3 regions of the Pseudazoarcus sp. NS36 genome follow, and region 1 is predicted to be linked to each of the others. Evidence: riboswitches for the same ligand, from Rfam matches in the RefSeq annotation. Region 1 holds a riboswitch; each other region holds the start of a gene.
What was found. A riboswitch is a leader RNA that binds a small molecule or an ion and turns the genes downstream of it on or off. The one in region 1 is predicted to bind cobalamin.

Region 2: linked by a shared signal. The riboswitch ahead of AC6H0R_RS05095 (TonB-dependent receptor) and the one ahead of AC6H0R_RS13860 (acyl-CoA thioesterase) in region 1 are both predicted to bind cobalamin.
Region 3: linked by a shared signal. The riboswitch ahead of AC6H0R_RS05395 (ribonucleoside-diphosphate reductase subunit alpha) and the one ahead of AC6H0R_RS13860 (acyl-CoA thioesterase) in region 1 are both predicted to bind cobalamin.

Annotation. Positions count from the first base shown of each region.
Region 1 covers NZ_BAAKJA010000009.1:21-5,645, forward strand. Annotated here, with positions in the region: gene AC6H0R_RS13855 (FkbM family methyltransferase) at 117-1,022, opposite strand; cobalamin riboswitch at 1,261-1,465, shown strand; gene AC6H0R_RS13860 (acyl-CoA thioesterase) at 1,566-1,943, shown strand; gene AC6H0R_RS13865 (DNA adenine methylase) at 2,038-2,799, opposite strand; gene AC6H0R_RS13870 (Com family DNA-binding transcriptional regulator) at 2,765-2,968, opposite strand; gene AC6H0R_RS13875 (hypothetical protein) at 3,100-5,625, opposite strand, start outside.
Region 2 covers NZ_BAAKJA010000002.1:406,093-417,965, reverse strand. Annotated here, with positions in the region: gene waaC (lipopolysaccharide heptosyltransferase I) at 1-778, opposite strand, end outside; gene waaF (lipopolysaccharide heptosyltransferase II) at 778-1,851, opposite strand; gene rfaD (ADP-glyceromanno-heptose 6-epimerase) at 1,848-2,798, opposite strand; gene rfaE1 (D-glycero-beta-D-manno-heptose-7-phosphate kinase) at 2,795-3,760, opposite strand; gene AC6H0R_RS05130 (diguanylate cyclase domain-containing protein) at 3,842-4,561, opposite strand; gene AC6H0R_RS05125 (nicotinate-nucleotide--dimethylbenzimidazole phosphoribosyltransferase) at 4,628-5,650, opposite strand; gene cobC (alpha-ribazole phosphatase family protein) at 5,708-6,259, opposite strand; gene AC6H0R_RS05115 (adenosylcobinamide-GDP ribazoletransferase) at 6,244-7,014, opposite strand; gene cobT (nicotinate-nucleotide--dimethylbenzimidazole phosphoribosyltransferase) at 7,029-8,069, opposite strand; gene bluB (5,6-dimethylbenzimidazole synthase) at 8,208-8,933, shown strand; gene cobU (bifunctional adenosylcobinamide kinase/adenosylcobinamide-phosphate guanylyltransferase) at 8,923-9,447, opposite strand; cobalamin riboswitch at 9,500-9,729, shown strand; gene AC6H0R_RS05095 (TonB-dependent receptor) at 9,845-11,788, shown strand; gene AC6H0R_RS05090 (FecCD family ABC transporter permease) at 11,813-11,873, shown strand, end outside.
Region 3 covers NZ_BAAKJA010000003.1:33,034-44,906, forward strand. Annotated here, with positions in the region: gene AC6H0R_RS05380 (YaiI/YqxD family protein) at 1-445, opposite strand, end outside; gene AC6H0R_RS05385 (cysteine-rich CWC family protein) at 445-660, opposite strand; gene AC6H0R_RS05390 (ribonucleotide-diphosphate reductase subunit beta) at 678-1,790, opposite strand; gene AC6H0R_RS05395 (ribonucleoside-diphosphate reductase subunit alpha) at 1,826-4,606, opposite strand; cobalamin riboswitch at 4,753-4,960, opposite strand; gene AC6H0R_RS05400 (RelA/SpoT family protein) at 5,031-7,250, opposite strand; gene rpoZ (DNA-directed RNA polymerase subunit omega) at 7,365-7,580, opposite strand; gene gmk (guanylate kinase) at 7,583-8,197, opposite strand; gene AC6H0R_RS05415 (YicC/YloC family endoribonuclease) at 8,208-9,074, opposite strand; gene AC6H0R_RS05420 (serine/threonine protein kinase) at 9,169-10,116, shown strand; gene AC6H0R_RS05425 (PP2C family protein-serine/threonine phosphatase) at 10,130-11,041, shown strand; gene rph (ribonuclease PH) at 11,050-11,769, shown strand; gene rdgB (RdgB/HAM1 family non-canonical purine NTP pyrophosphatase) at 11,773-11,873, shown strand, end outside.

The DNA of each region.
Region 1 (5,625 bases):
CTTCCGTAAAACGCTTCTTCACTGCCGTCTCCTGTTCGGACAACGGACTCTACTAAGTTCAGCGTGGTACTGAAAACGGGGAGCAGGTCACAGGCTGAGATCGTCCGGGCGACAACTCAATCAGCACTCACCTTGGCAGCGTGCTTTGCGGGCAAGGCAATGATCATGTCGTACGTGCCGCAGGCAAGCTCCGGCACCAGCACGATGCTGCGCACATCCTTTCGTCCGAAGAGAAGCTCGGATACGTTTCTGAGCCGTCTTGAAATCCACGACTGTCTGTCTCGATCCGTTTCGATCACGCACATCTCGTAGCCAAGGCTTCTGAGGAATTTTATGGAGGCGGTCTCTCCGCCTTCAATAAACGCTGTTGAGTGCTGTTCAAAGGCAATGATCGGCTGATGCAAGCGGATCGTCTCGACCGCGCCCTTCAGCACATTGAGCTCCATGCCTTCTACATCGATCTTGATCAGGCTGACGTCACGGATCCCTTCCGCAACATCGTCCAGCCGTTTGACTTCAATTCGTACCCGAGAGTCGCTGTCGACCGGCAGTACGGCCGAAGACCCGCCGTAATTCACGATGTTTTCCGACAGCAGCAAGACCTCTTCCTGGTCTGACAGCCCATGGTTGAACACCGCAATGTTCGGGCGGAAGCCGGCATTGAAGCTCAGCAACTTGAATGTATGCGGATTGGGCTCAAAGGCATGCACCTTCGCGAAATGCCTGGCGAACTCAAGTGAATGGTTTCCGATGTTCGCTCCGGCGTCGATCACGGAAGCGGCAGAAAGATCGATCTCAAGTAGAGCCATGAGCTGCAGGAGATCTTCGATTTCATCCTTTTCGTGCACACCGTTCAGGTAGATGAACAGCCCGATCAGGTCGTTGGCGTACACAGCCATGCGATGACCGCGGGAGGATGCGTGCTCCGAGTTCTTGCGGAGGAGGTAGTTGTAGGCAAAGTTTCTGCAGAAGGGCTCGCGGAAAGAGCTCTTCAACACCCTGGTCATTATTTTCTTTTTCACTACCAACCTCTGAAACGGATGACACTGAGCCAAGCCCGCTGAACAGGTGCACAGAGTCGCCAAAGACCTACCGACGGTTGCACGCTTCAATCCGAACAATCGCCCAAACTTCTCCGGCGCCTGCCATACCGTTGCGGCGCCTTACCCCGGCTTGCCCGGACCATCCTACGGGAAGTCTCCGGAAATACGGCTCCTGCAAGACAAGTGCGACAAAACCCTCCGCGCACTCCAACCCGGTATGATCTGCGCCACTCCGAGGTTGCCCGCCGTCACGGCGGGCATGAAAAGAGAATCCGGTGACGGGCACTTCGCCCGCAAGCCGGAACTGCCCCCGCAACTGTAATCGGCAAGTCGTACGCCAATCTGCCACTGGAAGCTTCCGGGAAGGCGGCGTGCAACGCGAAGCCGAGAGTCAGGAGACCTGCCCGGAGCCATTCTTCAACCACGTTCGGGCGGGGTGTCCCTGGCGAGAAGGCTGCGTTGCCACGCTTGCGTGGGAGCGCGCGTTCCCGTTTGCGGCTCCGCCTTCAACCGGAGCCTTTCATGTCTTCTCCCCTGACGCTTTCCCTGACCGATCTGGTGTTGCCGGATCAATGCAATCACCATGGCACACTGTTTGGCGGCGCGGCCTTGTCGATGCTCGACAAGCTGGCCTTCATCCTGGGCAGCAAGGCGCTGCGCGGGCCTCTGGTGACGGCCTCGCTGCGCGAGTTGCAGTTTCATGCGCCGGTACCCGCCGGCAGCCTGACCGAATGCCTGGGGCGGGTTGAACGCGTGGGCGAGCGTTCGGTAACCGTGGAAGCGCAACTGTTTGCCGAGGACTTGCTGACCGGCGCGCGCGTGCTGTGCCTGTCCGGGCGGGCGGTGATGGTCAGCACGGCAGAGCCGAATAAAGCGCGCCGCGATAAATGCGGCTCGTGAAGCGAGATAAATGGCCGCGCCGTGAGTTGCACAGTACACAAGAATTTTGCGCGACACGAAAGGCCGGCTGATGCCGGCCTTGTCGTTTGCTCGTCTACCAGTTGCGTATGAGCAGCTCGCTCGACGTGCCCGACCGTCCGTTGCCTCCGACTGTGTAGCGGATGGCCAGGCGCTCGATGTGCAGGCCGGCGAACGCCCGGTGCATCTCGGGGATGTCGTTGACGGAAATGAGCATGCGGCCCTTGATCGACTTGGCCACCTCGGCCATCCGCTGATAGTTGTCGAGGCCGAACTCGACGCCGTAACCCTCGGTTCCCCAGTACGGGGGGTCGAGGTAGAACAGCGTGTGTGGGCGGTCGTATCGCTCGATGCAGACCGCCCACGGAAGGTGCTCGATGGTGGTCTGTGACAGCCGGAGGTGCGCTGCCGACAGATCCTCCTCAACCCGAGTCAGGTTGAACCGCGCCCCGGCCGTGGTGGCGGTGCCGAATGTCTGCCCGGATATCTTGGCGCCGAATGCCAGGCGCTGAAGATAGTAGAACCGAGCGGCGCGCTGTATGTCGGTCAGGGTGGCGGGTGCGGCATGCTTTGCCCAGTCGAACATCTGCCGGCTGGTCAGCGACCACCGGAACTCCTGAACGAAGGCGTCGAGGTGGTGCTTCACGACGCGGTACAGATTGACGAGGTCGCCGTTGATGTCGTTGAGCACCTCGGCCTTGACCGGGGGCTTCATGAAATACAGTGCGGCGCCGCCCGCGAATGGTTCGACGTAGCAAGTGTGCGCTGGCATCACCGGGATGATGTGCTTTGCGAGGCGGCGCTTACCGCCGATCCAGGGGATGATTGGGCCTGCCATGTTGCTCTCCTTTGTCCGGCGATCGCGTCGCGCGAGGGGGAGGCTCGATGGCCTTCGGGTTATCAAAGAACTGATTCATGCACCCGCAGCGCGGGCACTTGATTTGCAGCTTCACCGCCTGGCCACGGCCGAGCAGTCGACGGCAGTTGCCGCAGCGTATTTCATCCATTGCAAGCCCTTTTCAAATGGTAGGCTTGGCACGCTCTCGCGAGAGCGGCGGGCCTTGCCTGGCTTGCAGCCCCTGTCTGCAGGTTGGGGGCGTGTCGAGGTGCGCTAACACCTAGGCACGCCGCCCGTCTTTCACACCGCCCCGAACAGGCGGAACTCGGTCGTTGCCAGATAGACGGTCTTGTACAGCCGCCAGCGCTGGGCCACGACCTCGGTAAAGTCAAAAGCCTTCTCGCGATTCGCGCCGCTGTCGGTCACGCCTGAGATGGTCAGCACGGTGACCCAGTTCGCCCCGTCGTAGTACTGCAGCGTCGCGGTGTTGAGGTAGGTTGCAACGGCGCCCCAGCCGGGCATGTTGCCGCCGGCCACGAGCACGCGCGACACAGCCGCCGGGGCGCCCAGATCCGCTTCGATCCACCCGGTGCTGGCCGTGCCGGCGCCGGTGGCGCCGTCGCCGTCTCGCATGTTGGTGGTGGTGGCGGTCAGGGCGCCGTAGACGCTGCTCTGGGAGAAGGCGGTGGGCAGGCGCTCCGCGAAGGTGGGGGCGATGTAGGTCCAGTCAAAGTCGTGGCGCGCGGCCGACCAGGACGCCAGCCCGTCGCGGTGGGCGGTAACGCTCACGCGCACGGTGCCGCTGGCCGGCGCCACGGGCGCGGCGGCGGTGCCGGTGATCCCGGTCTGGGTGGCAAAGACGGTGCCGGGCGGCTGTTCGACCACTACGGTATAGGTCGTGCCGTCTTCCGGTGTGACGCTACCCAGCGCCTCATCGATGAGCTGGTCAGCCTGCTGCACCCGGTTGCGGTGCGCCCACTCGATCTGCAGCGCCTCGGCCTCCAGCGCGGTCGGATAGGCCTGCCCGTTGAGCCGCAGGCGGCCGGGCGCGTAGGGCTTGGCCTGGCGGTTGGTCAGGGTAATGCTGTCGATGTTTGCCAGCGCCTCGTCGAGCGAATCGGAACTGGTATGGGTCAGGAATTTGGCGTTGACGGTCTCGCTCAGGTACTCCTGTTCAACGGCCAGTGCGCCGGCATCGGTAAACCAGACGCGCGTGCCGGCCGGCCACGGCCGCGGCGGCGTGTCCGCGCAACCACGCGCCAGCGTGAGCGTGCCTGCGGCCGGGTCAATGGCCTCAACGCGGCACCATTCGGTGCCGAGCAGCGCCGCTTCGCCCGGCTCAACGAGGTCCAGGTCCAGCCCCGAGACGATGATCATGGCCTCGGCCATCACCCCGACCGGTGCGGCGAGCACGGCCGAAGGGCACCATTCCCCGGTACCCACCGCCTCAAACGGGTTGCTGCCCACGCGCGCCAGCAGGGTGTAATTGAATGCGAGCGGCGTGGGTCGGGCCGCCACCGACGTCATGGCGCTGCTGTTGTCATCGATTGCAGCCAGATCCTGAGCACTCAGCCGCGCGGCCAACTCGCGCCAGTTGGCCTCAAGTAGCGCCCGCGCGGCCGGTGGCACCGCACTGCGGTCAGGAATCACGTGGGTGCTTTCCTGCACGCCCACATAGGTAGTGCTGTCCATCCCGAAGACGTCCTGCACGGCGGTGATGCGGATCACGCCGTCTTCGAGCCCGCCGTCCTCGACCTTGACCGCCCGCAGCACCACCTCGCCGATGCCCAGCTGCGGCGCGGAAATCCTGAACACGCCAGCCGGCGTAATGTCGCGCGCACGCCGGTCAAAGGCCAGCTTGTAACGCTTGAGGCCCGAGCCGCGCAGCTCGCCCTCGCGGGCGGCCACCCGGGCGGCAAGCTGCGCCGTGGGCAGGCCCGGCATCTGGATGGTTTCGCTGCGCCGACCGTAGGCGGCGATGGCCGCCGTGTTGCGCCAGCCGGTCGAGCGCGTCTCGTTGGTCACCGGATCGCGCCACTCGACCACGACCTCATTCACCGCGCCCGCGCCGGCCGGACTGTCGGCCTCCTCAATTTCGAGCAGCCCCGTCTCGAAGGTAAACAACGCCAGATCATCGACATCGTAATCCCCGCGGGCCAGCGCGAGCGTTACCAGACCGGTGCGGCGCGACACATACAGGCTGGCGGCAATGTGGTCGCACACCTGTTGCAGGAACTCGCCCACGCTCACCCGCGTGTTCCAGCGCAGGCACAGCCCGAAGCCCTCGGCATGCAGCGCATCGGCCGCAGCGGTGAAACTGCCGTCCAGATCGAGACGGCTCATCGGCTGGCCGCCGCCCACGTCGCGCAGCGTCATGGCCTTGACCAGGATGTGGGCGGGGTTCATCGCCGGCACAGGCAACCCGTCGGGGGCCACCACTGCCCGCGCGGGATACCACGCCTCGTCGTTCTGCCAGCCCTTGAGGATGGTGGTCCGCTGCACCATCCACGGCTCCGGGTAGGGGTTGATGGCGCACAGCTGGCCGGTGAAGAAGGCCGTATTGACGTGGCGCAGCGCACTCGTCAGCGGCCCGAAGGCCGCCACCACCGCGCTGTTGCGCGCCTGGTCCGGCGCGCCGAACATCACGTGCAGTTTGCCCACCACGCCGCCCGCGCCAGCGTCTCCGCCGAACAGGTTGGGCTTGTTGATGTCGATGACGCCGTTGCCGGTCAGGTTGCCGCTCCAGGCCTCGCGGCCGCCGATCTTGATGGCGCGCCACGCGTCGCACGGCATGCGCGAGAAGCCCATCAGCACGTCCGCGAAGTA
Region 2 (11,873 bases), on a different contig from region 1:
CTGCCACGCAGGCCGAGGCGTTGGCCAGTTCCGTTGCGATGCCGGCTAGCTTCAGGCGCGGCAGCACGGTAGCGCGCGGCAGGCCATAGGCGATGCGCTCGGCCCGCTCGCGCTCGGCATCCGAGCCCCACGGCAGGCGCACCTGCCAGCCAGCGGCGGTGCAGCGCTCGGCCAGCGCGCGCCAGTACATCTCCGGCCAGTGCTTGGTGGGCCAGGTGGTGCCGTGCAGGAACAGCAGCGTCGGCACCGAGGTGGGCGCTACGTCGCGCAGTATGCGAGCGTGATCGAGACCGTAGTCGCAGGCTGCGTCCGGCACCGAGTAGCCTAGCGCCATGGCGAACAGGGCGCGCAGACGCTCGACGGCGTGCCAGCCCTTGGCGACGCTGTGCGTGGTGTCGTAGAAGCGCGCGGCGAAGGGTTCGCGCACCGAGGCGCGGTCCAGGCCATGCACGGGCGCCGTGGTGTAGCGGGTCAGCAGGGCGCTCTTGATCAGGCCCTGGGCGTCGATCACCACGTCGGCCGGGCTGGCACTGATCGCCTGTTTCATGGCGCGCCACTCGCCGCTGCGCCAGGCTTGCAGCGGTGCGCGCCGCCAGCGCCGCAGCGCCACCGGGATGACAGTGTCGACCGCCGGATGCCAGGCCGGGATCTCGGCGAAGTTCTCTTCCACCACCCAGTCGAAGCGCACGCCGGGCAGTGCCCGCGAGGCGTCGGTGAGCGCAGGCAACGTGTGGATGACGTCGCCGAGCGAGGAGGTCTTGATGACCAGAACGCGCATCACCGCCCCGGTTGCGTCACGCCCAGCCCGGCGAGCGCGTCGAGCACGCTGGCCGGCGTGATTTCGGTCAGGCAGCGCAGGTGCCCGAGCGGACAGGTGCGCTTGAAACAGGGTGAGCAGTCCAGCGCCAGATAGCGGATGGCTACGCGCTCCGGTGCGGCCAGCGGTGGCGTGTGCTCCGGCGTGGACGAGCCGAACAGCGCCACCAGCGGCACATCCAGCGCGGCGGCGACGTGCATCAGGCCGGAGTCGTTGGTGACGGCGGCTTCGCACATGGCCAGCAGGTCGACGGCGTCACCCAGCGTGGTGTGGCCGCACAGGTTGCGCACGCCGTCACCGGCGCCCTGCACGATGGCCTCGCCGGCATCGGCATCTTTGCCGGAGCCGATCACCCAAACCTCGATTCCGCGCGCGGTGAGCTCGCGCGCCACCGCGGTGAAGTGTTCCAGCGGCCACTGCTTGGCCGGGCCGTATTCGGCGCCGGGCATGAAGGCCACGGCGCGCTGTCCTTCGGCCAGGCCGAAGGTGTTGCGCAGCTTGATCTGGTTCTGCGCGTCGGCCACCAGTTGCGGGCGCGGCAGCGGGTCCGGCAGAGGCTGCTTCCAGGTGCGCCCCAGCGCGACAAAGCGCTGCACCGTCAGCGGCAGGCGTCGCTTGCTCAGCATGCGCATGTCGTTGACGAACCAGTAGCGCATCTCGCCGCGGAAGCCGGTGCGCGTCGGGATGCCGGCAAAGGCCGGAATCAGCGCGGACTTGAATGAATTCGGCAGCACGATGGCCTGGCTGTAGCCGATCTGGCCCAGCTCGCGGCCCAGCGCCCAGCGCTTGCTCAGATCCAGCCTGCCGTGACCCACCGGCATGATCACGCCGCGCCGCACCTCGGGCATGCGTTCGAGGATGTGCAGCGACCATTCGGGCGCGAGCACGTCGATGATGCAGTTCGGTTCGGCGGCCTTGAGCTGCTTGAACAGGCTCTGCGCCATCACCATGTCGCCGACCCACGACGGACCGACGACGAGGATGCCGCGCACCGGGCCGTCCGGCGCCTCGTCGATGTGTTCGACCTGGCTCACAGCCCCCGGCCCTTGAGCCAGTCGAGATAGCGCGGCACGCCTTCCTCGACGGGCAGGAAGCGGTGCTGGCAACCCGCCGCACGGAGTGCGCCCATGTCGGCCTGGGTGAAGCTCTGGTAGCGGCCCTTGAGGTTATCGGGGAAGGGGATGTATTCGATCTCGCCCGCGCCGTGCCAGTCGATCACCGCCTGCGCCACTTCGTTGAAGGTCTGCGCGCGGCCCGTGCCAAGGTTGAAGATGCCCGACACGCCCGGGTTGTCGAGGAACCAAAGGTTCACCGCGACGACGTCATCGACATGGATGAAGTCGCGCTGCTGACCACCCGGGGCGTAGCCCTCGATGCCGTCGAAGAGCCGTGCGCGGCCGTTTTCGCGAATCTGGTTGTAGAAGTGATATGCCACGCTCGCCATCGAGCCCTTGTGCTGCTCGCGCGGGCCGTACACGTTGAAGTAGCGCAGGCCGACGACCTGGCCTTCGAGCTTGTGCATGAGGCGGCGCAGGTGGCAGTCGAACTGGAACTTGGAGTACGCGTACATGTTCAGCGGCTGCTCGAACTCGCGCGCTTCGCGGAAGGTCGGGCCCATGCCGTACACCGAGGCCGACGAGGCGTAGATCAGCGGCACGCGGGTGGGGGCGCACCAGTCGAGCAGCGACTTGGTGTAGTCGTAGTTCACGTTCATCACGAAGCGCCCGTCCCACTCGGTGGTGGAGGAGCAGGCGCCTTCGTGGAAGATGGCCTGGACCTTGCCGAAATCCTGACCGGAACGGATGCGGGCGATGAAATCGTCCTTGTCCAGGTAGTCGGCGATGTTGGCGTCGTTGAGGTTGAGGCACTTGCGGCCATCGGACAGGTCATCGACCACCAGGATGTCGTCGATGCCGCGGGCGTTGAGGCCCTGCACGATGTTGCTGCCGATGAAGCCGGCGCCGCCGGTGACGATGATCATGCGTGTTCTCCGGAAAATGCGTTTTCGAGCCCGTGGGCGAGTTCTTCTGGGCTGACGCTGGCCGTGCCCAGCTTGCCGACCACGATGCCGGCGGCGACGTTGGCCAGCATCATGGATTGGGCCATCGACTGGCCGCTGGCCAGCCCGAGACCGAGCAGCGCCACCACGGTGTCGCCGGCGCCGGTGACATCGAACACGTCGCGTGCGCGGGCCGGCAGGGTCAGGGGTTCGGCGCCGCGCGCCAGCAAGGTCATGCCACGCTCACTGCGCGTGACCAGCACGGCTTCGAGGTCGAGCGCCTCGCGCAGCGCCTCGCCGCGCGCCACCAGCGTGGCTTCGTCGGCGCAGTGACCAACCACCGCTTCAAACTCGGACAGATTGGGTGTGATCACACTGGCACCGCAGTAGCGACCGAAATCAGTCCCCTTGGGGTCGACGACGACCGGCACGCCTTGTTCCCGTGCGGCGCGAATCAGTGAGCCCACCTGCGCCAGCGTGCCCTTGCCGTAGTCCGACAGCACCACCGCAGCGGCGCCGGGCAGGGCGGCTTCGAAGGCACCTTCGACGCCGGCTGAATCGAGCACCGCAAAATTCTCTTCAAAGTCGAGCCGGATCAATTGCTGATGGCGGCTGATGATGCGCAGCTTGGTGATGGTCGGGTGGCTGGGTGCTTCGATGAAGCGGCAATCAACGCCCGCATCGCTGAGCCGACCCTTGAGCAGGGCGCCGGCTTCGTCGCGGCCGATGAGGCCGACCAGTTCGGTCCGGCCGCCCAGCGAAGCGATGTTGAGCGCCACGTTGCCGGCGCCGCCGGCGCGGAATTCGTCCTGTTCGACCTTGACGATGGGTACGGGCGCTTCGGGCGAGATGCGGTTGGTCGAGCCATGCCAGTAACGGTCGAGCATGACGTCGCCGACGACGATGACGCGGCCGGAGCGGAAATCGGGGAGCGGGGCGGACATTGTGTGGCGCTTGCCTGTGCGGTGGGCAGAAGCGGATTATTTCACGATAAGCGCATGGCGCGGCGGGTGCGCCGCAGCATCTCAGGCGCTCTTTGCCTTGCTGGCGGTCTTGCGACCTTTGCGTGCTTGTGACAGACCATGTTCGGCGGCGCGCAGCAGCGATTCGGCATCGGTTCCGTCGGCCGGGTACAGCGCGCTGCTGATGCAGGCTTCGAGCGTGATGCTCTGGTCGTCGAGTTCGAAGGGCTCGGCAAATACCCGCACGACCGATTCCTTCGCGCGTTCCACGTCTTCGCGCTCGAAGACGCCTTCCAGCGCAATGGCAAAGCGGTCGCCTTGCAGATGCGACACCGTGTCTTCGGCGCGCATTGCCTCGCGCAGTTTGCGCGCTACTGCGATCAGCAGCCGGTCACCAGCCTGTTCGCCAAGCCGTTTGTTGAGCGCGCCGAAGGCCTTCAGGTCGAGCACCACCACGCCCAGGCGCGAGTTGTGACGCTGGCCTCGCGTGATGGCGTGGTCGATGCGTTCGGTCAGCAATACGCGGTTGGGGATGCCGGTGAGCGGGTCGCTCAGCGAGATGTCCTTTTCCAGTCGTTCCATCGAGGCCAGCCGCGCACGCAGCGCATCGACTTCTCGCGAGCGCTCGGCCAGCCGGAGGTTCAGGTCCTCATCGCTGCTCGGGCTGATCGGCAGGGTCTGCGGCATGATCTGGTTCGGATCGCGCTTGAGCAGGCGGGCCAGGGCAAAGCCCGCGGCGACGCCAATCAGCAAACTCAGGAGCAGGGGGAGCAATTCGGGCACGGCCACCTCAGTGTGATGTTCAGTCAAAGCCAAAAATTATACGGGACGGCATGGTTTTGCCTGACATCAACGTCCGCCGCTGCCCTGGCCGGCCGGGGCCACGCCGGCACGTTCGCGCAGACAGGCCGCGGCCGTGCGCAGCAGGGGCACGCACAGGGCTGCACCCACGCCGTCGCCCGGGGCCAGATCGCGGTCGAGCAGCGGGGCGGCCTGGAGGGCCTCGGTGAGCCGCAGTTCGCCCTCGCTGGTGGCACGCGTGGCCAGTACGCAGTAATGCGTGACCGCGGGCGCGATGCGTCGGGCGGCTGCCAGAGCGGTGCTGGCAACAAAGCCGTCGAGGATGACCGTGACGCGTTTCTCGGCCGCGCCCAGCAGCGCGCCGACCATCATCACCAGCTCGAAGCCGCCGAACTCCTTCAGTGCGTCGAAAGGGTCGTCGATGCGTCCAGTGCGCGACAGCGTGCGCGCCAGCAGTGCCCGGCGCCGTGACTGGGCGTCTTCGCCTGCGTCCGGTGCACAGGCCGCGAGCACGTCGATCCCGATGTCGCTCATGCAGTGCGCCACCAATGCCGCGGAGGCTTCTGCGCCGACGCCGATTGCGCCCAGGCCGAGCACATTGCCGTCCTGTGCGGCGAAGTCATGGGCAATCCTGCGGCCGTGTTCCAGTGCGCGTTCGAGTTGTGAGCGCCACATCGCCGGTTCCAGCGCGTAGTTGGCCGTGCCGTGTTCGATCTTGGCGGCCAGCAATCCGGGGCGGGAGGAGAAGTCGTGGCTGACCCCGGCGTCGACAACTGTCAGTGCCAGCGCCATTTCGCGGCATGCGGCGTTGAGCAGGGCGGCGCCCGAGAGCATGCGCTCGACGCCTTGCCAGGTAAGCTTTTGCGGCAGTGAGGAGGCGCCGGCGGCGATGGCGCCATGATCTCCGGCGAAGAGCGCGATCGTCGGTCGCCGGACGGTGGGTTGCAGTGTCTGCTGCACCAGTCCGAGTTGCAGCGCCAGCGATGTGACGCGTCCGCGGGGTAGCCCGTCGAGACGGGCGCTGAGGGTGTCGTGCAGGCTGGTGTCGGGCGGATCGATGCGGAACTGCATGCGGCGGTGCCTCTTCCGGAGCGTCCGGGCCAGTCTAGCACCGTGCGCCAGAAGGTTTCAGCGGTTGAACCACTTCAAGGTGGTGCCCCAGTCTTCAATGTCGATACGGGTGCTGTGGGCAAACGCAAAATCCAGTGTCAGCCAGCGCTCGCGTGGCAGGCCCAGCAGGTGCCCGGCGATGGCGCGCAGCGGCCCGCCGTGGGCCACCACCACCACGGGGGCGACCGGTTCTGCGGCCTGCACATCGGCCAGCCAGGCGAGTGTGCGCGCGGCCATCTCGGCCGAGGATTCGCCGCCCGGCGCGCGAAAGCCGAAGGGGTCGTCGGCCCAGGCGTCGATGGCGCTGCCGAGCGTGTCGTAGCGCTGCAGTTCCCACTCGCCGAAGTGCATCTCGGCCAGCCGCGCGTCGATGCGCGGCGTGCCGATGGCCTCGGCCAGCAGGCGCGCGCGGGCGAGCGGGCTGGCGTGCAGTTCGAACGCTTCCGGCAGCAGTGGCGCGAGCCGTTGCGCGGCCACCTCGACCGGCTCGGCCAGCCCGATATCGCTGGAGCCGTAACAAGTGCCGGGCGTGATGTCCGGGCGCGGGTGTCGGATCAGATGGAGTTCCATGTCGCCAGAATCGTCAGGTAGCAGGCCAGTTCGGTGAGTTGCTGTGCAGCGCCCAGGCAGTCGCCGGTGTAGCCGCCGAGCCGGCGCTGGAACAGGCGCGCGCAGTACAGCGTGACCAGCGCAACAACGATGGCGGTGAGCAGGGCCGTCGGCACGCCAAGCAGCAGCAGCGGCAGGCTGCCAGTCCCGGCGGCAATCGTCAGTTCGCGGCGCGAGAGCTGGCGTGCCAGTGGCTTGGCTTTGGAGAGTTCGTCCTCGCGCACGTACTCCAGCGTGTGGATCAGGCTGGTCGAGGCTAGCCGCGAGAACGCATGTGCGGCAATCAGCGCGGCGGCCAGCGCCCACGCGCCGTGCCCGGCCAGCCCGACCAGCGCCGCGGCCTTTGCGAGCAGCATCAGCACCAGCCCGACCGCGCCATAGGTGCCGATGCGCGAGTCCTTCATGATGGTCAGCACCTGCAGGCGCTCCCAGCCGCCACCGAGGCCGTCGCAGGCGTCGGCCCAGCCGTCTTCGTGGAAGGCGCCGGTCAGGCGGATGGTCACCGCCATCGACAGCACCACGGCCACCGTGGCCGGCAGTACGGTCATGGCCAGTGCTGCCGATGCCGCGCCGGCGATGCCGACCACCCAGCCGACCAGCGGGAAGTAGCGCGCCGCGTGGTTGAGGCGTTCGGGCGACCAGGGCACCCAGGCCGGCACCGGAATGCGCGTGAAGAAGCCGAGCGCGGTGAAGAACAGCTCCAGCTCTGCGCGCAGGCGGGGCGGTAGCTTCATGCGGGTTCGCGGCCCGAAACGCCGGCCGATTCGAAGCTTGCCATGTCGTTCAGAAAGGCCGCCGCGGCCTGCAGCAGCGGGAAGGCCAGCGCCGCGCCCGAACCTTCGCCCAGCCGCATGCCGAGGTCGAGCAGCGGCTCTACGCCAAGGTGGGCGAGTTGCTGCGCGTGGCCGGCCTCATCCGAGCAGTGGGCGAACACGCAGTAGTCGAGCACCTCGGGCACGATGCCCTGCGCCGCGAGCAGCGCGGCGGTGACGATGAAGCCGTCGACGACGATGACCATGCGCTTTTCGGCGGCGCCGAGCATGGCGCCGGCCATCATCGCGATCTCGAAGCCGCCGTATTGCATCAATGCGTCATACGGGTTGGTCGGGCGGCCGCCGCGCCTCAAGGCCTGTTCGAGCAAAGCACGTTTGCGTATCACGCCGGCATCATCCAGCCCGGCGCCGCGGCCGGTGATGCGCTCCAGCGGCAGGCCGGTGAGGCAGTGCGTCAGCAGCGAGGCCGAAGCCGTGTTGCCGATGCCCATCTCGCCCAGGCCGAGCGCATTGCTGCCGGCCGCCGCGGCCTGGTGGGCGAGCTGGCGACCACGCTCCAGTGCGGCTTCGAGGACCTCCGGTTCGATGGCGCGGGTTTCAAGGTAGTTGGCCGTGCCGTGCGCGAGCTTGGCGTCGATCAGCCCTTCGCGCGGGCCAAAATTGTGCGCCACGCCGGCGTCCACCACCGACAGCTGCAGCCCGGCCAGCCGCGAGAACACGTTGATGGCCGCACCGCCGGCGAGGAAGTTCTCGACCATCTGCCAGGTCACGTCCTGCGGGTAGGCCGAGATGCCGGCCTTGACTGCGCCATGGTCGCCAGCGAACACCAGCATCTGCGCATTGCACAGGCTCGGTTCGGTGGTGTTCTGGATCAGCCCGAGTTGCAGCGCCAGTCCCTCGATGCGGCCGAGCGCGCCGAGCGGTTTGGTCTTGGCGTCGATACGCGCCTGCAGGGCGGGGGCGAGACGGCGGTCGAGTGGCAGGATCTCGAAGGGCATGGTGGTCGGCGTTGGGGGGTGAAGCGGCGGATGGTAGCACCGGCCGCTGCCGGCTCACGATGCGGCGGGCCTTGTCCGCATGCCTGCAGGGGGAGTAAAAGACGTGCTCTTCGAACGGGCTGCGACGCAGGCACACACATGAACGACGATCACGGCAACAGCCATCGTTTCAACGACGCCGAGCGGCAGGGCGTATATCGCGCCATCTTCGAGCGTCGCGACGTGCGCGCGCAGTTCCGCCCCGACCCCTTGCCGGACGAGGTGCTGGCCCGCCTGCTGGCGGCCGCGCATCACGCGCCGTCGGTGGGTTTCATGCAGCCCTGGGATTTCGTGGTGGTCACCGACCGCGCCGTGCGTCAGCGCGTGAAGGACGGCTTTGACCGCGAGAACGCCCGCGCCGCTACGCTGCATGAAGGCGAGCGCGGCTTGCTGTACCGCCGCCTCAAGCTCGAAGGCATTCTGGAAACGCCGCTCAACCTGTGCATCACCTGCGACCGCAAGCGTGGCGGCACCCATGTGCTGGGTCGCAGCAGCATGCTCGACACCGATCTGTTCAGCACCTGTCTGGCGGTGCAGAACCTGTGGCTGGCGGCGCGCGCCGAGGGCGTCGGGGTGGGCTGGGTCAGCATCATCGACCCGGACGAGCTGGCCGGACTGCTGGGCCTGCCCGACGGCGTCTATCCGCTGGCCTATCTGTGTCTGGGCTATGTGGATGAATTTCTGACCGAACCCGAGCTGGCGCGGGCCGGCTGGCGCCAGCGGCTGGACCTGCGCTCGCTGGTGCACCGCGATGGCTGGGGTGGCGGACTGGCGCAGGACGATCCGTTGCGGTCCGCCCTGGATGCGCTGAAAGTCAGCCCTTGAGGCTCAGCGGCAGTCCTGCCGCAATGAAGCTGACCTTGTCGCAGCCTGCTGCCACGGCCTGATTGAGCCAGCCGGCTTCATCGCGAAAGCGTCGGCCCAGAGGGGTTTCCGGCACTAGGCCGAGGCCGGTCTCGTTGGCCACCAGCAGCACCGTTCCTGGCAGCGTGGGCAGCAATGCCAGCAGCGCGTCGCGCTCGCGCGCCAGTGCGGGCTCGTTCGCGCTGGTGCCATCGCCGAGCAGGTTGGCGAGCCACAGCGTCAGGCAGTCGACGATCACCACGCGCCCCTCGGCGGCTTCGTTCTGCAGGGCATTGGCCAGTGCCAGCGGCGCCTCGACGGTGCGCCAGTCGGCGGGCCGATCGGTCTGATGGCGGCGGATCCGCTCGGCCATCTCATCGTCCAGCGCTTCGCCCGTAACGATGACGCTGACGGGCCCGCCATGGGCGCGGGCGAGCTGTTCGGCGTGGCGGCTCTTGCCCGAACGGGCGCCGCCGAGAATCAGATGGGAACTCATGCAGGCTCAAGTGGTCGCGGCGTTTCAGGCTATCATGCGCGCTCGCCCCACGAGGGGCGAACGTGTTTCAGGTGCCTGACAGCAGTTCATGCTCGAAGGGTAAACGGGAAACAGGTGAGCGACGGATGCCTCCGCGCGATGCCTGTGCTGCCCCCGCAACGGTAAGTGGAAGCAAGGCGCGTCAAAATGCCACTGGACTACGGTCCGGGAAGGCGATGCGTCGGACGATGCAGTGTCGTCCAGCCCATGAGCCCGGATACCGGCCTGCCACACATCGGCGAAGTTCCGCGGGGTGGCGGCGCGACCTGTTTGACCCGGTTTGCTCACTCCCTGGATCTTCGGTTTTGTTCTGGTTCTGCCGCGCGGGGACGCACGGCTGGCCGTCAGGGAGTTGTCCATGCAGTTCAAGATCAAGCTCGCCGCGCTCGCGGTGGCCTCCGTATTTCCGTTTTCCGTTTCCGCCGAAGAGCGTTCCACCAAACTCGACCCGGTGCTGGTGACCGCAACGGGCGTCGAGATGGCCGACGTCGACGCACCCTACGCCTCCGAGGTGCACACCCGCCGCGACATTGAACGTTCCGGCGCCGCCACGCTGGCCGAATACCTGTCGCGCTATTCCTCGGTGAACGTCATGCCTAACTTCGGCAACCGTTTCACGCCGGCCATCGACATGCGTGGCTACGGCATCGGAGATGGCTACCAGAACATCGTCGTGAGCGTGAATGGCCGCCGCCTGAACAACATCGACATGGTGCCGCAGCTGCTCGGCTCGGTATCGCTGGGCGACATCGAGCGCATCGAGATCACCAAGGGCAGCGGCTCGGTGATGTACGGCGATGGCGCCATGGCCGGCACCATCCAGATCTACACACGTGCGCGCACCGGTGTGACGCTAGAAGGCTATGTCGGCAGCCATGGTGCGAGCGGGTTAAGCGCTTCCGCAGGCATCGACCTTGGACGTTTCGCGATCTCGGCCAGCGCCGAAAAGACCGATCACGACGGCTTCAGCAAGAAGGATGTGACCGGCCACCGCGATGAATCGGAGTCCGATTCGTGGCAGCTCAGCCTCAGCGGCAAGCCGGTGGACCGCTTGCGCTTGAGCTTTGATGCGGGCAAGACGCGCATCGACACGCGCTACCCAGGTGACCTGACTCAGGCGCAGTTTGACGAAGACCCTGCGCAGTACAACGATACGCCTAACCCCTTCACCCTTGTCCCTGACCCCTACACCCAGCAGGATTTCAACTCCGACTACTGGCAGGCCGGCGCTGAGTTCGACCTTAGCCGTGAGCTGACGCTGAGCCTGCGCCACTCGCGCGAGGATAAGGAGTCGGTGTTCGCCTCCGGTTTCGCGTCCGATTACGACTATGACTCCACCGATGTGGCGCTGAAATTCCGCCGTGGCGGTCTGGCGCTGACGACTGGCTTGCAGGCCTTCGACGGTCGCCGCACCGGCAGCGACAACAAGACCGACAAGGACAACCTGGGCTGGTTCGTGCAGGGGCAGTACGAGTTCGACCGCTTCCTGGTTTCGGCCGGCTGGCGCAGTGAGCGCGTGAAGTACGCCTACCGCCCGGATGTCGGCGCGGCAGACAAGGATGACCACAAGCTGTCGGCCTGGGATATCGGCGTGAACTACCGCGTCGACGACGCGTGGTCGGTGTTCGCCAACTACAACTCGGCCTTCCAGGCGCCCGACGTGGACCGCTTTTTCGTCTGGGGCGGTGGCTTCAACGCCTTCATCGACCCGGCGCGCGTGCGCACGCTCAACGTCGGCTTCAACCACGTGACGCCCGCCAACCGCCTGAAGGTCACGGCTTTTCACGCGAAGCTGCATGACGAGATCTACTACAACGCCAACACCTTCACGAACACCAACATCGACCGTTCGCACAAGTACGGCATCGAGGTGCAGGACACCTGGCGCATCAACGAGCGCTTCACGGCCGGCGTGAACTACGCCTGGACGCGCGCGATCATTGATCGTGAGAACGACGGCGGTGGCGCCTTCAACGGCAAGAACCTGCCGGGCGTGTCGCGGCATTCGGCGGTGGTCTCGCTCAACGCCAAAGTCGGCGAGAATGGCAACCTCAACCTCTCGCACAGCTGGCGCAGCAAGGCCTACGCCTCGAATGACTTCGACAACAACAATGCGCAGAAGACGAAGGCCTACCACTCCACCGATGTCTCCTACCGCCATCGCGTCGCGCGCGACGTCGAGCTGTTCGCCTCGGTCAGCAATCTGTTCGAGCGCGAAAACGGCTTGTGGGTGCGCGACGACGCGGTTTATCCGGTCGACTTCACGCGTACGTGGCGAATCGGTGCGCGCGTCTCGTTCTGAGCCTGAGCAGGCGGCGTGCGTCTGATGTCCGGGCGCATCCGTCTGCGGATCATTCTTGCCGCGCTCGCGCTGTCCGGCGTGGGCG
Region 3 (11,873 bases), on a different contig from region 1:
AGCGTGCCTGCGCGAGCAGGCGGTCCAGGGCATTGGCAAACTTCTGGCGGTCGGCCTGACCGAAGGCGGCAGGCCCGCCGGTCTGTACACCGGTGCTGCGCAGCGTGTCCATGAAGTTGCGCAGGTCGAGCAGCTCCCGGATGTTTTCCTTGCCATAGCGTTCGCCGCGCGGACTGAGCGCAATCGCGCCCTTCTCGACAATCTGCGCCGCCAGCGGAATGTCAGCCGTGACCACCAGATCACCCGCCGCCGTACGTTCGGCAATCCAGTCGTCGGCGACGTCAAAACCACCCGGGACCTGCACCGCACGGATGTTCGGCCCTGCCGGTACGCGAAGCATCTGATTGGCGACCAGCGTCAATTCGCGCCCCGTGCGTTGCGCCGCACGGAACAGGATGTCCTTTACCGCCACCGGACAGGCATCGGCATCGACCCAGATGTGCATCAGGCGGCGCCGTGGCCCGCGACGCAGCGGGCGCAGATGCAGGCCTTGCCGCGCACCGCTTCAGGAAGGCTGTCGATCAGCGGAGGCGGGATCGGCGTCGTGGTGCACCAGCACGGCACATCGAAACTGCCACTGCCGGCCGGCCCGCAGGCATTGGGGCCGCCGCACAGCGGACATTCGTTGGCTGGAATGGGGATCGGAATCGGGGCGTTCATGCCCCGAGCTTAACCGATCAATCCCAGGCCAGCGTACCCCCGGTCTGATATTCCGTGACACGGGTTTCGAAGAAGTTCTTTTCCTTCTTCAGGTCGATCATCTCGCTCATCCACGGGAAGGGGTTGTCGGCGCCCGGATAGACCTCGTCGACACCGATCTGGCGGCAGCGGCGGTTGGCGACGAAGCGCAGATATTCCTTGAACATCGGCGCGTTCAGACCGAGCACGCCGCGCGGCATGGTGTCTTCGGCGTAGCGGTACTCCAGCGCCACGCCTTTCATGATCAAGCCACGGATTTCCTCGCGGAATTCCGGCGTCCACAGATGCGGATTTTCCTGCTTGATGGTGTTGATCAGATCGACGCCGAAATTGCAGTGCAGTGACTCGTCACGCAGGATGTACTGGTATTGCTCGGCCGCACCGGTCATCTTGTTCTGGCGGCCGAGCGCCAGGATCTGCACGAAGCCCACGTAGAAGAAGATGCCTTCCATGATGCAGGCGAAGACGATCAGCGAGCGCAGCAGCTGCTGGTCGGCCTCGGGCGTGCCGGTGCTGAAGTTGGGGTCGGTCAGCGTGTCGATGAACGGGATCAGGAAGTCGTCCTTGGCGCGGATGCTGTCGACCTCATGGTAGGCGTTGAAGATCTCGCCCTCATCCAGCCCCAGGCTCTCGACGATGTACTGGTAGGCGTGGGTGTGAATGGCCTCCTCGAAGGCCTGACGCAGCAAATACTGGCGGCACTCGGGCGCAGTGATGTGGCGGTAGGTGCCGAGCACGATATTGTTGGCCGCCAGCGAATCGGCCGTGACAAAAAAGCCGAGGTTGCGCTTGACGATCAGACGCTCGTCGGGGGTCAGTGCGTTGGGGTCTTTCCACTGCGCGATATCGCGCTGCATCGAGACTTCCTGCGGCATCCAGTGGTTGGCGCAACCGGCCAGATACTTGTCCCACGCCCAGTGGTACTTGAACGGCACGAGCTGGTTCACGTCGGTGGCGCCGTTGATGGCGCGCTTGTCGGAGGCGCGCACGCGCTGGCTCTCGTGTGCGGCGGTGGCTGTCAGTGCCGGAGTCGGGCTGGGGGCTTGCGGCGTAGCCGGCGCGGCGGCGATGTTGTCTTCAAAATCGAGCATGTCTTGTCCTTGTCTTGTGGCGTGTGCAGAGCGGCTTACTGGCAGGCTTCGCAGTCAGGATCGTCGATGGCGCAGAACTTGGGCTCACCGACCTGGGCGGTAGCGACCGCCGCAACGGTGGCCGCTACGGCGTTCAGCTCCCCACCGCTGCCGGTGGATTTCTCGGCCGAAGTCGCACCCAGCGAACGCAGGTAGTAGGTGGTCTTGAGGCCGCGCGTCCACGCCAGCATGTAGGTGTCGTGCAGCTTCTTGCCCGAGGCGCCGGCCACATAGATGTTCAGCGACTGCGCCTGGTCGATCCACTTCTGGCGGCGCGCGGCGGCTTCCACCATCCACGCGGTGTCGATCTCGAAGGCCGTGGCGTAGAGCACACGCAGGTCTTCGGGTACGCGGTCGATCTTGCCCAGCGCGCCGTCGTAGTACTTGAGGTCGGAGATCATGACCTCGTCCCACAGGCCGCGCGCCTTGAGCTCGGCCACCAGCGATTCATTGACCACCGTGAATTCGCCCGACAGGTTGGATTTCACGTACAGGTTGCGGTACTCCGGCTCGATGCTGGCCGACACGCCGACGATGTTGGCGATGGTCGCGGTCGGGGCAATGGCGATGCAGTTGGAGTTGCGCATGCCGTACTGCGTGATGCGGGCACGCAGACCCTCCCAGTCGAGCGCGCTGGAGCGGTCCAGCTCGACCGGCACACCGCGCTCACGTTCCAGCAGGTCGACCGAATCGAGCGGCAGCACGCCCTTGTCCCACAGGCTGCCGCGGAAGGTCGAATAGGCGCCGCGCTCGCGCGCCAGTTCGTTGGAAGCGCTGTAGGCCTGATAGGCGATGGCCTCCATCGAACGGTCTGCAAAGTCGACCGCTTCCTGCGAGGCGTAGGCAATGCCCAGTTTGTGCAGGCAATCCTGGAAACCCATGATGCCCATGCCGACCGGGCGGTGACGCAGGTTGGAATTGCGCGCCTTGCCGACCGCGTAGAAGTTGATGTCGACGACGTTGTCGAGCATGCGGATGGCGGTCTTGATGGTGCGTGCCAGCTTCTCGTGGTCGAGCTGGCCATCCTTGAGGTGCGCGACCATGTTCACCGAGCCGAGGTTGCACACGGCGATCTCGGTGTCCGAGGTGTTCAGCGTGATTTCCGTGCACAGATTGGAGCTATGCACCACGCCGACGTGCTGCTGCGGCGAGCGCAGGTTGCACGGGTCCTTGAAGGTGATCCACGGGTGGCCGGTCTCGAACAGCATCGACAGCATGCGGCGCCACAGTTGCACGGCCGGCACACGCTTGTGATGGCGGATTTCGCCGGCGTCCGCCTTGGCTTCATAGGCGGTGTAGGCGGCTTCGAATTTCTGCCCGAAAAGGTCGTGCAGGTCGGGCACGTCGGCCGGCGAGAACAGCGTCCATTGGCCGTCTTCGCGCACGCGCTTCATGAAGAGGTCGGGAATCCAGTGCGCGGTGTTCATGTCGTGCGTGCGGCGGCGGTCGTCGCCGGTGTTCTTGCGCAGGTCGAGGAATTCCTCGATGTCGAGGTGCCAGGTCTCGAGATAGCCGCACACCGCGCCCTTGCGCTTGCCGCCCTGGTTCACCGCCACGGCGGTGTCATTGACGACCTTCAGGAACGGGATGACGCCCTGGCTCTTGCCGTTGGTGCCCTTGATGCGGCTCCCCAGTGAGCGCACCGGCGTCCAGTCGTTGCCCAGACCGCCGGCGAACTTCTGCAGCATGGCGTTTTCCTTGATGGCCTGGAAAATGCCGTCGAGGTCGTCGGACACGGTGGTGAGGTAACACGACGACAGTTGCGAGTGCATGGTGCCGGCGTTGAACAACGTCGGCGTGGAGCTCATGAAGTCGAAACGCGACAGCACTTCGTAGAACTCGATGGCGCGCGTTTCACGGTCGATCTCGCTGATTGCCAGACCCATAGCGACCCGCATGAAGAAGCACTGCGGCAGCTCGATGCGGCGCTCGTCGACGTGCAGGAAGTAGCGGTCATACAAGGTCTGCAGACCGAGGTAACCGAACTGCAGGTCGCGTGAAGCGTCCAGCGCGGCCGAGATGCGGGCCAGATCGAACTGTGCCAGTCGCGGATCGAGCAGACCGGCCTCAACGCCGATCTTCACGTAGGCCGGAAAGGCCTCGGCGTAGCGCGCGGCCATGTCACTCTGCGCCACTTCCTCGCCCAGCACTTCGAGACGGATCTGGTGCAGCTGCAGGCGCGCAGTGACGTAGTTGTAGCCCGGCTCGCGTTCGATCAGCGCACGCGCGGCCAGCACCAGCGCCTTGTGCACCTCGCCCAGCGGCATGCCGTCGTATAGATCGCGCATGGCGGCATCCACCACCGGCGCCGCGGTCACATCGGCCAGACCGATGCAGGCCTCCTCGACGATGCGCACCAGGCGCTCACGCTCCAGCGGCTCACGCCGACCGTCGATATCGACATGCAGCTCGGGCGCACTGCGCGGCGCTTCCAGCGCACGCTCGGCGGAGCGCTTCTCGCGGTACAGCACGTAGGCGCGCGCCACTTCCTGCTCACCGCCCCGCATCAGCGCAAGTTCGACCTGATCCTGGATGTCCTCGATGTGGATGGTGCCGCCATCAGGCTTGCGCCGTACCAGCGCGGCGACCACCACCTCGGTGAGCTGACCGACGACATCACGTACGCGCGTCGAGGACGCGCCATGACCGCCCTCGACCGCGAGAAAGGCCTTGCTCATGGCGACGGCGATCTTGCCCGGATTGAAATCCACCACCGAACCATTGCGGCGGATGACCTTGAAGGGTGGCAGGGAGAGGTCTAGCTGAGGGCGGTCCATGGGAGCTCCTGGAGTGTCGTGCGGGGAGCTCCGGACAAACGCGCAGCAACCGCCGGCCTCAAGGCGCGGCGGAATACGGTTGTCGGACGGACAAGAGAGATGGTGTAAGCCATGTCCTCGCCGGGGCACCCCGCCCCGATTGCATTGAAGGAAGTGGCAGCACGGCAGGTCTCCTGACTTCCGGGTCATGATCTGTCGCCGGCCTTCCCGGGGATACACCGAAGTGCAGGGCCCAGTGGCTTGGGGTGGTGACAGACTCGCCGGTTACAGTTGCGGGGGCAGTTCCGGCATTGAACCGGATTCCCTTTTCATGCCCGGCCGTGGAGCCGGGCAACCGTGAAGCTGGATTGGATTCTGGATTCGGAAACGGAGGAGGTCAAGCGCGGTTACACACTACCCCTAGTAGGTTGTGTGCAAAAAACTACTACATGCTGCGGCCGAAGCTACCGTCGCTGCGGGTGCGGCCGATGCGCATCACTTCGGGAACACGACGCACTGCACGCATCACTGTGGCCAGATGCATGCGGTCACGCACCTGGATGGTGATGTTGAGCGCGATGTACACGCCCTGCTCGTTGTCCATCGTGACGTTCTGGATGTTGCAGTCTTCTTCGGCGATCGCGCTGGCAACGCGCGCGAGAACACCGCGACCTTCGCGCGTGATGATCTTGAGCGTGACCTCGAAGGAACGCTCGTGTGCCGGCTCCCACTCGACATCCACCCAGCGGCCTCGGTCGCCGCGCACCTTGGCCACCGCGGTGCAGTCGTGGCGGTGCACTTCCAGCCCCTTGCCCTTGCGGATGACACCGATGATCGGGTCGCCCGGAATCGGCTGGCAGCAGGTGCCGAACTGCACCGCGATGCCTTCGGCACCGCTGATCTGGATCGGCGAGATGGACTTGGGCTTGATGACGTCGGGGCGGCCGGATTCCTGCTCCTGCGCCTGCACCAGACGGCGCGCGACGATGACCGGCAGGCGCTTGCCCAGACCGATCTCGGAATAGACCTCTTTCTTGCTCTTGACCCCGCGATCCTTGAGGAAGCGGTCCCACGCGAAGGTACTGATCTGGCCCAGCGCCAGACCATGCGGGCGCAGGGCCTGATTGAGCAGGCGCTCGCCCAGCGCAACCGACTCTTCATTGTGGGCGTTCTTCAGGAAGTGACGGATCTGCGCACGCGCCTTGCCGGTGCGCACATACGACAGCCAGGCCGGGTTAGGATTGGCGTGCGCGGCGGTGATGATCTCGACCTGATCGCCGTTGTGCAGCTCGGTGCGCAGCGGCATCAGATCGGCGTTGATGCGGCAGGCTACGCAACGGTTGCCGATGTCGGTGTGCACGGCGTAGGCGAAGTCCACCGGCGTCGAGCCGCGCGGCATGGACAGGATCTTGCCCTGCGGCGTGAACACATAGACCTCACCCGGGAACAGGTCGATCTTGACGTGTTCGAGGAACTCGGTGGCCTCGGCCGAGGTGTGCTGCAACTCCAGCAGCGACTGCAGCCAGTTGTGCGTGCGCTGCTCCAACTCGGTGAGGGTCTTCTCGTCGTCCTTGTACAGCCAGTGCGAGGCCACGCCGGCATCGGCGATATGGTGCATCTCGGCGGTGCGCACCTGGATTTCGATGGGCGTGCCGAATGGGCCGATCAGCGTCGTGTGCAGCGACTGATAGCCGTTGGCCTTGGGAATCGCGATGTAGTCCTTGAACTTGCCCGGCACCGGTTTATAGAGCGAATGCAGCGCGCCGATGGCGACATAGCAGGTCTGCACGTCCGGCACGATGACGCGGAAGCCGTAGATGTCGAGCACCTGCGAGAACGACAGGTTCTTCTCGACCATCTTGCGGTAGATCGAGAACAGGTTCTTCTCGCGCCCGAAGATGTCGGCGGCGATGCCCCACTGCGGCAGGCGTTCTTCCAGCGCCTTGAGCACCTTGCCGACGACCTCGCGGCGGTTGCCGCGCGCGGCCCTGACAGCCCGGTCGAGCACACGGAAACGCATCGGGTACTTGTGCTCGAACGACAGCTCCTGCAACTCGCGGTAGAGCGTGTTGAGGCCCAGCCGGTTGGCGATCGGCGCGTAGATGTCGAGCGTTTCGGTGGCGATGCGTCGACGCTTGTCCGGACGTACGTGGTCGAGCGTGCGCATGTTGTGCAGACGGTCGGCCAGCTTGATCAGGATCACCCGCAGATCGTTGGCCATGGCCAGCAGCATCTTGCGGAAGTTCTCGGCCTGCGCTTCCTTGCGCGAGCGGAATTCGACCTTGTCGAGCTTGGACAGGCCATCCACCAGCTCGGCGGAGACCTTGCCGAAACGACCGGCGATCTCCTGCTTGGAAATGTGGGTGTCCTCCATTACGTCATGGAGGAGCGCTGCGATCAGCGCCTGCGCGTCGAGCCGCCAGTCGGCGATGATGTCCGCGACTGCAACCGGGTGCGAGATGTAGGGGTCACCGCTGCTGCGGAACTGGCCCTGATGGGCGTCAGCCGAGAAATGGTAGGCAGCCTCGATGAGGCCGATATCCTCGGACTTCAGATAGGTTTCGAGCTTGGCCTTGAGCCGGCCGAAATCAAGCGACAGCACGCTCGACGAGGGGGGGCTGAACGGTTCCTTGGGCAGCGGGGCCACATCGGTCGCGATAGCCATGAGCCTACCCCCGCTGCAACCAGGGCATACATGCGCACACTGCCGCCTTGCGCCGGCAGTGTCGGTCAACGCTTACGTTCGCATGCCCTGAGTTCAAAAACCCTCCCCGGAGAATCAGGCCTGGCCGCGGTTGAGCACCTCAAGCCCGACCTTGCCGTCGGCGATCTCGCGCAATGCGATGACCGTCGCCTTCTCCTTGCCGTATTTCTCGGCCTCGATCATGGGGCTGGCGCCGACCGTGAGCTGACGCGCACGGAAAGTGGCAGCCAGCGTGAGCTGGAAGCGGTTCGGGATCTGCTTCAGACAATCTTCAACGGTAATACGGGCCATGATCAATCCTGCTCAAGAAATTCAATGTAACGCGAATGCCGCGCCCGCTGCCGCGCACAACGCAGCCGCGAAGCGCGGACGATGGCCACGAGGTCGCCAATGGCGTCCTCGAGGACATCATTGAGTATAACGTAGTCAAACTCTCCCACATGGCGCATCTCGCCACGCGCACCCAGCAAACGCCGGGCAATCACGTCGTCGGGATCCGTGCCACGCCCACGCAGGCGCTGCTCCAGCACCTCGAAGGACGGTGGCAAAACGAACACGCCGACCGCCTCGGGGAAGGCCTTGCGCACCTGCTGCGCGCCCTGCCAGTCGATCTCCAGCAGGATGTCGTCGCCTGATTCAATCTGCTCGCGGATCCAGGCCTTCGAGGTGCCGTAATAGTTGCCGTGCACCTCTGCCCACTCAAGGAATTCCGCGTTATCCCGCATGTTCCGAAAGGTCGAAATATCAACGAAATGGTAGTGCTGCCCATCCACCTCGCCCTCGCGCGGCGCGCGGGTGGTGTACGAGACCGACAGCCTGACGTGCGGGTCGCGCTTGAGCAAACCGCCCACCAGGGTGGTTTTCCCGGCGCCCGAAGGGGCGGTAATAATGATCAGGGTTCCAGGCATCCGCCACTCCTCACTCGATGTTCTGAACCTGTTCGCGCATCTGCTCGATCAGCACCTTCATTTCCATGGCGATGCTGCTGATGTCGCCCGCCGCGGACTTGGAGGCCAGGGTATTGGCTTCGCGGTTGAGTTCCTGCATCAGGAAATCCAGCCGCTTGCCGGCCTGACCACCCGTATCGAGGATACGTTCGACCTCATCAAGGTGGGCAACCAGACGGTTGAGCTCTTCGTCCACGTCGACACGCTGCGCGAACACCGCCACTTCCTGGCGGATACGATCTTCGTCAAGCGCAGCCACCGCATCTCGCAGACGTGCTGTAAGGCGCGCCTGATACTCGGCCACCACTTCCGGGATGCGCGGTTGGGCGCGGGCAACAAGTGCACGCATCGCGGTGGCGCGCTCGCGGATCATGCCCGCAAGCTTCTCGCCCTCGCGCGCACGGCTGGCAACAAAGTCATCAAGTGCCGCGGCCACCAGTTGTGCGACCTGCGGGCGCAGACTTTCTGCTTCGATGCGGTCTTCGGCGAGCATGCCGGGCCAGCGCAGGATTTCGGCGACCGAAAGCTCCTTGGCCTCGGGCATGCGAGTACGTATGGCCGCTTCGGCGTGACGAAGTTGTTCAAGCAGCGCGGAATTGATCGACAGATGCGGGACACCGCCGCCGTCCACCTGCAGACTGAAGCGACACTCGAGCTTGCCGCGCAACAACCTCGCCGACAGGGCTTCACGCAACATCGGCTCGAACAGCCGAAGGTCGTCGCCAATGCGAAAAACAAGGTCAAGAAACCGCGAATTCACGCTGCGCAATTCCAGATGCAGGCTGGCGCGGCCGACTTCGCACTGCTGGACGGAAAAGCCCGTCATGCTACAAATCATCGGTCATTTCTCCGGAAAGTCCGTCCCATCCATTACACTCCTCCACCACAGCCCGCTGTTGGCCACCCACTGACGCCACGACCCGCTCCCGAACATGTCTGCCCTGGCAAACGCTGCCCTTCCTGCCGGATTCGAGATTGACCAGTACCGCATCGAGAAACAGCTCTCGCATGGCGGATTCTCGATCGTTTATCTGGCCCGCGACGAAGCCGGCACGCCGGTGGCGATCAAGGAATATCTGCCGAATTCTCTGGCCCTGCGTCAGCCCGGCGAAACCGCGCCGCACATCTCCTCGCAATACCAGTCCGCCTTTCGCTACGGCATGAAATGCTTTTTTGAGGAAGGCCGCTCACTTGCCAAACTGATGCACCCGAACGTGGTGCGGGTGCTGAACTTCTTCCGCACCAATGGCACGGTGTACATGGTGATGGAGTTCGAAAAGGGTCGTACGCTCAACGAGTATATCCAGAAACACCGGGGCAAAGTGCCGGAGCGCTTCATCCGCGCGGTGTTCAGCCGCACGCTCAACGGCTTGCGCGAGGTGCACGCGCACAAGATGCTGCATCTGGACATCAAGCCTTCGAACATCTATCTGCGCACCAACGGCACGCCCGTGCTGCTCGATTTCGGCGCCGCGCGCCAGACGCTGGCCTCCGAGCAGCCCATGCTCAAGCCGATGTACACGCCGGGCTTCGCCTCGCCCGAGCAGTACGGTGAGCGCGAAAAGCTCGGTCCGTGGAGCGACCTCTACAGCGTCGGTGCCAGCATGTATGCGTGCATCATCGGCAGCGCCCCGCCGCGCGCGGACGAGCGCACACGTATCGAAACCATGATGCCCTTGGCCGAGCGCCGCCCGCAGGGCTATTCTCAGGAACTGCTTGAAACCATTGACTGGTGTCTGCAGTTGGACCCGCTCAAACGGCCCCAAAGCGCCTATTCACTGCAAAAATCCGTGATGCGACGCGAAGAGGGGGACGCACTGCCGGCCGGGCTGTTTGCCGACGCTGGCACCCGGCTGAAGTCATTCATCGGGCGTAGCTGAGGACGCAACGGTAGTGAAGTTCACGATTTTTCAGGACAGCCGCATCGGCAAGCGCAAGACCAATCAGGATCGCATCGCCTATTCGTACTCGCGCGAAGCCTTGCTGATGCTGGTCGCCGACGGCATGGGCGGCCATCTGCATGGCGAGATCGCCGCACAGATCGCTACCGAGATCATCGTCGGCGCCTTTCAGCGTGAGGCGCGCCCGGCGCTCGAAGACCCGACCCGCTTCCTGCGCAATGCGCTGGACGATGCCCACAACGCCATCCTCGACTACGCCTTCGACAAATACCTGCCCGAAGCGCCGCGCACCACCATCGTGGCCTGCATCGTGCAGCAGAGCTCGGCGTGGTGGGCGCACGCCGGCGATTCGCGCCTGTACGTGCTGCGTCACGGCGACATCGTGGCGCAGACGCGCGACCACTCGCGCGTGCAGATGCTGCTCGATCAGGGCCTGATCCAGCCGGAGGAGGCCGACCGCCACCCCGAACGCAACCGCATCTACAGCTGCCTGGGCGGCGACCATCCCCCGCAGATCGACCTCTCACCGCGCATCACGCTGTGGGAAGAAGACGTCGTGGCCCTGTGCTCGGACGGTGTGTGGGGACCGGTCAGCAATGCCGGCATGGTGGCCGGGCTGTCTGACGGAAACATCATGCAGCGCGTACCGGATCTGCTCGACCGCGCCGAGAAGCTCGGTGGCGCAGTCTGCGACAATCTCTCGATTGTCGCCATGCGCTGGCACGGCGGCGGCACCGACGCCGCAGCGGCCATCGAGACCGAAATGCTCGCGCCGGATCATTTCACGACGCACATGGACAGTTTCGATACCACCACACTTGCCAATACCGACGCCGAATTCAGCGACGAAGACATCGAACGCGCGATCACCGAAATCAATTCCACGATCCGCAAGTTCAAGTAAGGAAATCCATGAGACACGATCAGCGACGCCCGGACCAGCTTCGTCCGGTGCGCATCACCCGCCATTTCACCCGCCACGCTGAAGGCTCGGTACTCGTCGAGTTCGGCGACACCCGCGTGCTGTGTACGGCCAGCGTCGAGGAGTCCGTGCCGGGCTTCCTGCGCGGGAAGGGGCAGGGCTGGCTCACCGCCGAGTACGGCATGCTGCCGCGCTCCACCCACACCCGCAGCGGGCGTGAAGCCGCGCGCGGCAAGCAGAGCGGTCGCACGCAGGAGATCCAGCGCCTGATCGGCCGCAGCCTGCGTGCAGTGGTCGATCTGACCGCGCTTGGCGAGCGCCAGATCATCATCGACTGCGACGTGCTGCAGGCCGACGGCGGTACGCGCACGGCGTCCGTCACCGGCGCCTGCGTGGCGGTGTGCGATGCGCTCAACGGTCTGGTTGCCGCCGGCCTGCTCGCACAGAGTCCGCTGCGCGACATGGTCGCCGCGGTGTCGGTCGGCATCGTCAATGGCCAGCCCGTGCTCGATCTGGACTACGTCGAGGATTCTTCCTGCGACACCGACATGAACGTGGTCATGACCGGCTCCGGCGGCATGATCGAGGTGCAGGGCACGGCCGAAGGCGAACCGTTCTCGCGCGCCGAACTCGATGCCTTGCTGGCGCTGGCCGAACACGGCATCGCCCAACTGGTCGAAGCGCAGAAGATCGCCCTCGCACAGGAGTAAGCCATGTTCCAGCGTCTGGTGCTGGCCAGTAACAACGCCAAGAAAGCCGCTGAACTCGATGCCCTGCTCGCACCGCTGGGCATCGAGGTGGTGTCGCAGGGCGA